Regions from separate parts of the Streptomyces sp. NPDC002643 genome, predicted to be linked through region 3. Evidence: riboswitches for the same ligand, from Rfam matches in the RefSeq annotation. Region 3 holds a riboswitch; each other region holds the start of a gene.
The links. Region 3 has a riboswitch for cyclic di-AMP ahead of ACWD4G_RS22560 (transglycosylase SLT domain-containing protein). Riboswitches for the same ligand answer to the same signal wherever they lie in the genome.
Positions count from the first base shown of each region.

Region 1 (3,569 bases), on a different contig from region 3:
GTCGCCGGTGAGGACGACGACGCGGACCAGGCGGACGAGACGGAGGCCACCGAGGCGGGAGCCGCCGAGGCCGACGCCCAGGCATCCGAAGCCGCCGAAACCACCGACGAGAACGAGGAGTCGGCGAAGTGACCGAGCTCGCGACCATGGACTTCCACCCCCAGCCCCGCGCGGGCGAGGCCAAGCCCTGGGCGTTCCCGGCGCCCGAGCGCGGCACCCTGGACAACGGCCTGACCGTTCTGCGCTGCCACCGCCCCGGCCAGCAGGTCGTCGCCGTCGAGGTCCTCCTCGACGCCCCCCTGGCCGCCGAGCCGGCCGGTCTCGACGGCGTCGCCACCATCATGACCAGGGCCTTCTCCGAGGGCACCGACAAGCACTCCGCCGAGGAGTTCGCCGCCGAGCTGGAGCGCTGCGGCGCCACCCTCGACTCGCACGCCGACCACCCCGGTGTCCGTCTCTCCCTCGAAGTGCCCGTCTCGCGGCTGGGGAAGGCCCTGGGACTGCTCGCCGACGCCCTCAGGGCCCCCGCCTTCGCGGACAGCGAGATCGAACGCCTGGTGGCCAACCGGCTCGACGAGATCCCGCACGAGACCGCCAACCCGGGCCGCCGCGCCGCGAAGGAGCTGTCCAAGCAGCTGTTCCCGGCCGACTCCCGTATGTCGCGTCCCCGCCAGGGCACCGAGGAGACCGTCACCGGCATCGACTCCGCGGCCGTACGCGCCTTCTACGAGCGGCACGTACGCCCCGCCACGTCGACCGCCGTGGTCGTCGGCGACCTCGCCGAGGTCGACCTCGACGCACTGCTCGGCGACACCCTGGGCGCCTGGACCGGCTCCGCGGGCAAGCCCAGCGCCGTACCGATGGTGAGCGCCGACGACACCGGTCGGGTCGTCATCGTGGACCGCCCCGGCTCGGTCCAGACGCAGCTGCTCATCGGCCGCGTCGGTGCCGACCGCCACGCGCGCGTGTGGCCCGCCCAGGTGCTCGGCACCTACTGCCTCGGCGGCACCCTCACCTCCCGTCTGGACCGTGTCCTGCGCGAGGAGAAGGGCTACACCTACGGTGTGCGCGCGTTCGGCCAGGTGCTGCGCTCCGCGCCCGACGGGTCCGGTGTCACGATGCTCGCCATCAGCGGCTCCGTCGACACGCCCAACACCGGCCCGGCACTGGACGACCTGTGGACGGTGCTGCGCACCCTCGCCGCCGAGGGGCTGACCGACGCCGAGCGCGATGTCGCCGTGCAGAACCTCGTCGGGGTGGCCCCCCTCAAGTTCGAGACGGCCGCCGCCGTGGCGAGCACACTGGCCGACCAGGTCGAGCAGTTCCTGCCGGACGACTACCAGGCCACGCTATACCAGCAGTTGGCCGCCACGGGCACGGTGGAGGCCACCGCGGCCGTCGTGAACGCCTTCCCGGGCGACCGTCTGGTGACCGTGCTCGTCGGTGACGCGGCCGAGATCGAGGAGCCGGTCCGGGCCCTCGGCATCGGCGAAGTCACCGTCGTGCCCGCCGAGTAGAAGTCGGACAGAAGTACGCATACTCCTGGGGCCCTGGTGACGGAAGAGTCACCAGGGCCCGCGTTTGTCCCTATTGATGGCGGAGGTTGCGGGTCTGACCTGTGGCGTACGCAACAAATCCTGTGATCCGTTTGTTATTTCGAAGACGGCCCACTTAGCGTCGGTCCGGCTGTTCGTCAGCAGTACGTCGCATCCGCGGCACCGGGCAGTCATCGCCGAGTCCCCGTACGGCGCGAGCCAGGGGAGCCGGGGACCCAACCGTCCCTGGGGTGAATCGGTGGCCCTTCGCACCGCTGAACGAGGTGGTGAGGGGTCCCCGTAGGAGACCTTCCTGCTCCGAACCCGTCAGCTAACCCGGTAGGCGAGAGGGAAGGAAAGGACCAGCCACTCCATGGCGTTCACCCGCCCCCCGGGAAAACACCGCCGACAGCGCGGTGCGCAGCGCACGACCACGAGGACCGTGGGCGTGGCCGCTCTCACCACCACCGGTGTCATCGGCACCGTGGCCTCCGTCCCGGCGTTCGCCGCGGAGCCCGCCCCCGAGCAGACGGGGCTCAACAAGGTCATCGAGCTCGGTGACACGGTCGCCGACCAGGTCGACGCGCAGGCCGCCGCCCAGCAGCAGGCCGCCGAGGTGGCCGCCGCCAAGAAGAAGGCGCAGGAGGAGGCCCGCAAGGCCGCCGCCGAGAAGGCCGAGCAGGAACGTGCCGCCGCCAAGGAGCGCGAGGAGATCAAGGCGCGCGCCGCCCGCGCCGCCGAGCGTGAGCGCCTCAACGCCTTCGTCGCCCCCATCAGCGGCTCCTACATCTCCACCGGCTACAAGGCCGGCGGCGCCGTCTGGTCCTCCGGCAGCCACACCGGCGTCGACTTCCACGCCTCCTCCGGCACGGTCGTCCAGGCGGTCGGCTCCGGCACCGTCGTCGAGGCCGGCTGGGGCGGCGCCTACGGCAACAACATCGTGATCAAGATGAACGACGGCACGTACACCCAGTACGGCCATCTGTCGTCCATCGCGGTCTCCGTCGGCCAGACCGTCACCCCCGGCCAGCAGATCGGCCTCTCCGGCGCGACCGGCAACGTCACCGGCGCGCATCTGCACTTCGAGGCCCGCATGACGGCCGAGTACGGCTCGGACATCGACCCCGTCGCCTACCTGCGCTCGCACGGCGTGAACGTCTGACGCGCACGCTCCTGAGTGCCACGGCCGCCCGCCCGGCCGTCCCCGGACATCGCGAAGCCCCGGCTCACCCGAGCCGGGGCTTTCCGCGTCGTGACGCAGCCCGTCCGTTGTGATGAACGTCCTGTCCAAAAAATATCCATGGATTCCGGTCCGCCATCGGAAATTCCGTCCCGCTGCAATAGAGTCGCCTGAACACACGTCATTCAACGACGTTTCACGGGGATTAAGGCGGAGGTCGGTCATGCGTATTCCGGCGCACTCGGTATGCACGGCGATCCGTGATGACATCGTCGCGGGTGTCTACGAGCGCGGAAGCCGGCTCACCGAGGAACTGCTCGCGCGCCGTTACGGCGTCAGCCGCGTCCCCGTGCGCGAGGCGCTGCGCACGCTGGAGGCCGAGGGCTTCGTCGTCACCCGCAGACACGCGGGCGCGTGCGTCGCCGAGCCGACCGAGCAGGAGGCCGCCGACCTGCTGGAGATGCGCATGCTGCTGGAGCCGCTGGGCGCCGCCCGCGCCGCCCAGCGCCGCACGGAGGCCCACCTCAAGGTCCTGCGCGGTCTGGTCAGACTGGGCCAGGAGCGCGCCAGGCGGGGCAACAGCGAGGATCTGCGCTCCCTGGGCGGCTGGTTCCACGAGACGCTCGCCCAGGCATCCGGAAGCCCCGCCCTGACCTCGACACTCGCCCAGCTGCGCCACAAGATCGCCTGGATGTACGCGGTCGAGGCGCCCGCCGACCCCGTGGAGTCCTGGGGGGAGCACGGCGGCATCGTGGACGCCGTGGCGCGCGGCGACAGCGACCGCGCGCGGGCGATCACCGCCGCGCACACCGAGCGCGCGACCGCCGCGCACCGGCTCCGTTTTCCCGGCGGGG
Region 1 is NZ_JBSFVY010000024.1:125,912-129,480, forward strand. Features, by position in the region: gene ACWD4G_RS31555 (M16 family metallopeptidase) at 1-132, shown strand, start outside; gene ACWD4G_RS31560 (M16 family metallopeptidase) at 129-1,517, shown strand; cyclic di-AMP (ydaO/yuaA leader) riboswitch at 1,721-1,896, shown strand; gene ACWD4G_RS31565 (M23 family metallopeptidase) at 1,909-2,697, shown strand; gene ACWD4G_RS31570 (GntR family transcriptional regulator) at 2,939-3,569, shown strand, end outside.
Region 1: linked by a shared signal. The riboswitch ahead of ACWD4G_RS31565 (M23 family metallopeptidase) and the one ahead of ACWD4G_RS22560 (transglycosylase SLT domain-containing protein) in region 3 are both predicted to bind cyclic di-AMP.

Region 2 (3,569 bases), on a different contig from region 3:
GTGACCGTCGACGGTGACAGCGCGATGCGTCGGCGCGATGTGTCGGCGCCGAGCGCCCCAATGCGCCCGCGACCCCGGTGCCCGTCCGCCCCCAGGCGTCTCATTAGGCTCCGCCCATGGACGTACTCATCCACCTCTTCGTCGCGCTCCACATCATCGGTATCGCCTCCCTCCTCGGCGGTTTCCTCACCCAGATGAAGGCCATGGGCCAGGGCACCGCCCGCTTCGTCCCCGCGATGCTCCACGGCGCCCTGACCATGCTCATCACCGGTGCCATCCTGGTCGGCCTCAACCAGGCCGACGACCAGCCCGTCAACAACATCAAGATCGGCGTCAAACTGGCCCTGCTGGTCGTGATCCTGGGCCTCGTCTATGTGAAACGCGACGACGAGACGGTGGAGAAGCCCCTGTTCGGCCTCGTCGGCCTGCTGACCACCGCCAACATCTTCATCGCGGTGCTCTGGACCTGAGCCGCACCGACCAAGGCCGGGGCAGGACGAGGAAAGGCCCGGACAGGCCGACGAAGGGCCGGGGTGTGACGGTGAGAGCGCAGGGCGCGGCAGCCGAACTGCTGGGGCGCGGCGTCGAAAGTAAGGGCGCGACAGCGGCGACACGGGGCGGGTGCGGGAAAAGCCGGGACCCGGATGCTGCCGGGTCCCGGCTCGCGCGCCCCCTACGCGGGGCGCACGACGCTGTGGATGGCGCTCTCCCCGTCGTAGAAGATCGACTCCTCGCGGACGTACGCGCCCGGCTTGGGGGCGTGGATCATCATGCCGTTGCCGATGTAGAGGCCCACGTGGCCGATGTTGTCGTAGAAGAAGACCAGGTCGCCGGGTTGCGCCGAGGCGAGGGAGACGGTCGTGCCGGCGTTGACCTGGTCGTAGGTGGTGCGGGGGAGGTCGACGCCGGCGGCCTTCCAGGCGGCCTGGGTCAGGCCGGAGCAGTCATAGGAGCCGGGGCCGGTGGCGCCCCAGACGTATGGCTTGCCGATCTGTGCGCGGGCGAAGGTGAGGGCCTTCGCCGCCTTCGCGGCGTAGGTCGAGTCCTCGGCCGTGGTGGCGGTGTTCGAGCCGGTCTCGGTCGCCGTACCCGTACTCGTACCGGTGTCCGCGCTCGTGCCGGTGCCCGTGGAGGCCTCGGGCTGGGCCTCCTGCGTGGCCGCCGCCTGGGCGGCCTGCTGCCGACGGGCCAGTTCCTCGGCCTTGCGGTCGGCCTCCTCCTGCTCGCGCTGTTCGATCGCCGCGAGCCGGGCCTTCTCCTCCGCGGTCAGTTGCGACAGCAACTCCCGCGCCGCGCTGAGCTTCGCCTGGACCTTCGCCTTGCTGGCCTTGAGCGAGTTCTGTGACTCGGTGAGCTGTTCGAGACTGTCGGTCGCCTTCTGGCGCTGCTTCGCCGTCTCGGCCTGCTGGGCGGTGTACTCGTCGACCGCCTCCTGCTGACGGTCCGACAATCGGCCCATCAGCTGGTTCTGGTCGAAGAACTCCTGCGGATCGTCCGCGAGGAGCAGCGACGCCGCGTCGGGGGCGGAGGCGCCCGTGCGGTACTGGGCCGCCGCGATCGAACCCAGTTCCTCCCGCGCCTCGTTGAGCTTGTCCGTGCGCTTGGCGACGTCGTCGAGGAGGGTGTCGACCTTCTTCTTCTGCTTGGCCGTCCGTTCCTTGGCCGCGTTGTAGTTCTCGGTCGCCGTGCCCGCCTGGCGGTAGAGGTCGTCTACCTTCTTCTCCACCTCCTCAAGACTCGGCTTGTCGTCGGTCGAGGGGGCGGCCTGAGCGGTCTGGGAGAGCAGGGCCACGGACGTGAGCGCGGCCGTGGCGAGAGCGGGGGTGCGTATGCCCGCGCGCGTTCGGCCGGCCGGACGCGGCTTGCGGTGCGCCATGGTGCGGCGACTCCTTCCGTAATCCGCCTACCGAGTTAGCTGTCGGGTTCGGGCGCAAGCTTCGGAAGGTTTGCCCTACGACCCTCGCCGCGGGCGGCGGTCGGGTCGATTCACCCCAGAGGTCGGTGGGTCCCCGGCTCCGGCTGCCACGGGAGGCGCACCGGACTCGGCGGAGGCCGTACGGCCCGGCGACGTTCGCCGGTTGGGTCGTGCGGCCCACCAAAACGCTAGCCAACTCGTGTGGCCCGTGTGAAGGTTGATGTTCGATATGCCCGATACGTTTTCGTGACCTTGACCTCGGAGGCGCGATAGGTGGTACGTTCGATCGCTCACCGTTGTGACATGTGTGCGCTGAGTGGTGGGTGCTGCGCGGGAGCCGATGGGTCCGAAGGGCATCCGGCGCGGGCCCCGAGGGCATCCGGTATGGATGCCAAGTCCTCCCGGACGGATATCCACAGTCTTCCCGGGGCGGCCCCGCGCTGTCGGTGGGGGCGCCTAGACTCGGAGAGCGATGAGCAGCCTCTTTGACGACAGCTTCCTGGCGGACCTCCAGACCCCTCGCGGGCATGAGGAGGAACCCCCGCCACCGCCCGAGGACGATCACGTACCGGAGCCGGTTCCGGACGATCTGTTCGGCGGGAAGTTCGACGTGCCGCCGGACCGGGACGAGTACTACAGAAGCGGTGCCCCGCGCCCGGCGATCGACGCGGCGGCGCTGCTGGAAGGGCTGAACGACAACCAGCGTGCGGCCGTCGTCCACGCCGGCACCCCCCTGCTCATCGTCGCCGGCGCCGGCTCCGGCAAGACCCGTGTACTCACCCACCGCATCGCCCACCTCCTCGCCGAGCGGAACGTCCACCCCGGCCAGATCCTCGCGATCACCTTCACCAACAAGGCCGCGGGCGAGATGAAGGAGCGTGTCGAGCAGCTCGTCGGCCCGCGCGCCAACGCGATGTGGGTGATGACCTTCCACAGCGCGTGCGTTCGCATCCTCCGGCGCGAGTCGAAGAAGCTCGGCTTCACCTCCTCCTTCTCCATCTACGACGCCGCCGACAGCAAACGCCTCATGGCCCTGGTCTGCCGTGACCTGGACCTCGACCCCAAGCGCTTCCCGCCCAAGTCCTTCAGCGCCAAGATCAGCAACCTCAAGAACGAGCTGATCGATGAGGAGGACTTCGCCGCCCAGGCAGCTGACGGCTTCGAGAAGACCCTCGCCCAGGCCTACGCCATGTACCAGTCACGGCTGCGCGAGGCGAACGCCCTCGACTTCGACGACCTGATCATGACGACGGTCAATCTGCTCCGCGCCTTCCCGGACGTCGCCGAGCACTACCGCCGCCGCTTCCGCCATGTCCTCGTCGATGAGTACCAGGACACCAACCACGCCCAGTACGCCCTGGTCAGGGAGCTGGTCGGCACCTCCGAGCACCCCGTGGACGTCCCGCCCAGCGAGTGGGACGTACCGCCCGCCGAGCTGTGCGTCGTGGGTGACGCCGACCAGTCGATCTACGCCTTCCGCGGCGCGACCATCCGCAACATCCTCCAGTTCGAGGAGGACTACCCGGACGCGACGACGATCCTGCTGGAGCAGAACTACCGCTCCACGCAGACGATCCTCTCCGCCGCCAACGCGGTCATCGAGCGCAACGAGTCCCGCCGCCCGAAGAACCTGTGGACCAACGCCGGTGCCGGC
Region 2 is NZ_JBSFVY010000017.1:90,059-93,627, forward strand. Features, by position in the region: gene ACWD4G_RS25585 (hypothetical protein) at 117-470, shown strand; gene ACWD4G_RS25590 (NlpC/P60 family protein) at 674-1,876, opposite strand; cyclic di-AMP (ydaO/yuaA leader) riboswitch at 1,886-2,058, opposite strand; gene ACWD4G_RS25595 (ATP-dependent DNA helicase) at 2,388-3,569, shown strand, end outside.
Region 2: linked by a shared signal. The riboswitch ahead of ACWD4G_RS25590 (NlpC/P60 family protein) and the one ahead of ACWD4G_RS22560 (transglycosylase SLT domain-containing protein) in region 3 are both predicted to bind cyclic di-AMP.

Region 3 (3,569 bases):
GGCGCACCGGCAAGACGGGCGCGGCCATTGATAAATCGAGCCCGTCCGGCGATTGAGGACGAGCCCGAAGGGCGATGCCGGGGGCCCTGGGGGCGCAGCCCCCGGTTGGGTCATGGCACCCCCGGGTGCCTAACCAGCCCGGTGCACCACCGCGTCGCACAGCTCGACCAGCGCCGCCTTCGCCCCGCACTCCGGCAGCGGCGTCAGTACGGCCCGTGCCTCCTCGGCGTACCGGACGGTGTCCCGGCGGGCCTGCTCCAGGGCGGGGTGCTCGCGCAGCCGGGCCAGGGCCTCGGCGTGCCGCGCGTCGTCGGTCAGGTCGGAGGCGAGCAGCTCGCACAGCTCGATGTCCTCCGGCAGCCCCGTCCGCCCCGCCTGCTCCCGCAGCCGCAGCACCGGCATGGTCGGCACCCCCTCGCGGAGATCCGTACCCGGCGTCTTGCCGGACTCGTGGGAGTCGGAGGCGATGTCGAGGACGTCGTCGGCGAGCTGGAAGGCGACGCCGAGCCGCTCCCCGTACTGGGTGAGGATGTCGACGACGGTCTCGTCGGCGCCGGACATCATCGCGCCGAAGCGCCCGGCGACCGCGACCAGCGAGCCGGTCTTGCCGCCGAGGACGTCGAGGTAGTGCTCGATCGGATCGCGTCCGTCACGCGGCCCGGCGGTCTCCAGGATCTGCCCGGTGACCAGCCGCTCGAAGGCCTCGGCCTGGACGCGTACGGCCTCGGGGCCGAGGTCGGCGAGGACGTGGGAGGCGCGGGCGAACAGGAAGTCACCGGTGAGGACGGCGAGGGAGTTGTCCCAGCGGGCGTTGGCGCTGGGCACCCCGCGCCGTACCTCGGCCTCGTCCATCACGTCGTCGTGGTACAGCGTGGCCAGATGCGTCAGCTCGACCACCACGGCCGAGGGCACGACCCCCGGCGCGTACGGGTCACCGAACTGTGCGGCGAGCATCACCAGCAGCGGCCGGAACCGCTTCCCGCCGGCCCGCAGCAGATGCTGGGCGGCCTCCTGGATGAAGGGAACCTCGCTCTTGGTGGCCTCAAGGAGACCCTCTTCGACGGCCACCAGCCCGGCCTGGACATCGGCTTCGAGAGCCTGGTCCCGCGCGCTCAGCCCAAACGGCTCGACGACGGTCACGAGGGTTCTCCTGTCTGCTGACGTCTACTGACGGTCACACGGTCGGTCTGGTTCTCACGGTCGATGACACAGTTTGTCGATCTGTCGCTGCCATCACCCGAGTCAGCGTATCCGGTCACCTTTCGATCACCACCGAGGGCCTACGGCGTTCGGCCGCGCGATGTAGTGCGGGCCCGCTCATCAGGCACCCGGCGGCCGGGGCCCCGCCTCGGCCGGGGTTCCGCTCACCCGCGCGGACCGGGTGCCGCCCGGCCCTCAAGGGGCGCGGGGCCGTATCGATATGCGGCCACCGCCGCGTGGGCGCGAGCGACCACGACGGACCCGCGGTCGCGCACCCACTCGCACCCCACCCCGTCGCGCATCGCCCTACCCGAGTTGACCGATTTGCCGCATACCAGCGATTCACCCCACTCCTCCCGTGAGTTGAGTCACCCACCCCGGAACCCCCGCCCCACTCCTCATCCCTCGACTCCCCATTTGCAAAAGGCAAGTTGAACTCCACATTCCACCCATCATCACCCCCCATACCCACCGAACTCAAGGTCAACTACGCCAACCCGACAAGCCGGGGCTTGTTCACAAGATGTGCTGTCGCATACGTTCACACCCCGTCCGGACGGACCGCCGAATCCTGCCGCCGACCGGACTCCCCACCACGACCACTCATCCACGCGCGGCAGGAGCGGGGGACCCAGGTAAGCCGCCGGTCCGTTCTTCCCCCAACGGACCGGCTAGGGGTGAAGCCACGCACGTCACACACGACGCGCGCGGCCGGGCATCTCCCGCCCGAACCCGACAGCTCACCTCGCAGGCGCCGGAGAGGAATCCGCCATGCCCGGACGAGGCAAACACCGTCGCGCCAGAACCAACCCGCTCACCCGTGGCGTCATTGCCGCCGGCACCGGCGGGGTCGCGCTCGCCCTGCCGCTCACGGCCGCCACCACCGCCCACGCCGCCCCGCCGCCCCAGGCCGCGGTGACCTCCGTACAGGCCGCCCCGAAGTCGGCGGCGCCGACCGTCGCCCAGCCCAAGTCCCTGACGTACAAGGTCGTCTCGGGCGACACGCTCTCCTCGATCGCGCGCAAGCACGGGGTCAGCGGCGGCTGGCAGCGGATCTACCAGGACAACCGCAAGACCATCGGCGGCGACCCGCGTCTGATCCACCCGGGCCTGAAGCTGAAGCTGAACGCCACGAAGAAGCCGAAGAAGTCGGCGGCGTCGACCGCGTCCACGGCCTCGGCGAGCAACGGCTCCGGTTCCGGTTCCGGCTCCACGGCCGAGGCCACCCAGGCGTCCGTGAAGACCTACACCAACGACCTCGACGGCTGGATTCGCGAGGCGCTGGACATCATGGCGCAAAACGGAATTCCAGGAACATACGACGGCATTTACCGCAACATCATGCGGGAGTCGTCCGGCAACCCGCAGGCCATCAACAACTGGGACTCCAACGCCGCCGCGGGAACGCCCTCGAAGGGCCTGCTCCAGGTGATCGACCCGACGTTCGCCGCCTACCACGTGCCGGGCACGGCGTACGACCCCTTCGACCCGGTCGCGAACATCACGGCGGCGTGCAACTACGCCGCCGCGAGGTACGGCTCGATCGACAACGTGTTCGGCGCCTACTAGGCCTCCGGCCTCCTGTACCTCCGTTCCCTTGTGCCCCCGTTCCCCTGAGCCCGGCGCTCAGGGGAACAGCCGCTCCAGGACCACCGCGATGCCGTCGTCCTCGTTGGAGAGGGTCACCTCGTCGGCGACGGCCTTGAGTTCGGGGTGGGCGTTGGCCATGGCGACCCCGTGGGCGGCCCAGTCGAACATGGGGATGTCGTTGGGCATGTCACCGAAGGCGATGGTCTGGTCCGGCGTCAGTCCGAGATGGTCGGCGGCGAGGGCCAGGCCAGTCGCCTTGGTGATGCCGCAGGGCTGGAGCTCCACGGTGCCGGGCCCCGACATCGTGACCGTCGCCAGCGAACCGACCGCCATACGCGCCGCCGACGCCAACTCGTCGTCGGACAGATAAGGATGGCGCAGAAGCACCTTGCTGATGGGCTCGCACCACAGGTCGTCCCGGCGCGGTACGCGTACGGCGGGGAGCGTGGGGTGCGGCATGAGATAGCCGGGCTCGATGAGGGTGAGGCCATCGACCCCGTCCTGATCGACGGCCGCGTACACCTGTCCGACCTCGGCCTCGATCTTGCCGAGCGCGGTCTCGGCGAGTTCACGGTCGAGGGTGACGGACCAGAGCAGCCGGTCCGCGCCGGTGTCGTACAACTGCGCGCCCTGTCCGCACACCGCGAGCCCCCTGTTGCCGAGGTCGTCGAGGAGCGGTCGGACTCTCGGTGCGGGCCGTCCCGTCACCACGAGGTGCTGAGCACCGGCCCCCGTGGCCCGCGCCAGCGCGGCGAGGGACCGGTCGGAGAGCGTGTCGT
Region 3 is NZ_JBSFVY010000014.1:170,544-174,112, reverse strand. Features, by position in the region: gene ACWD4G_RS22565 (polyprenyl synthetase family protein) at 130-1,140, opposite strand; cyclic di-AMP (ydaO/yuaA leader) riboswitch at 1,791-1,967, shown strand; gene ACWD4G_RS22560 (transglycosylase SLT domain-containing protein) at 1,972-2,769, shown strand; gene ACWD4G_RS22555 (HAD family hydrolase) at 2,827-3,569, opposite strand, start outside.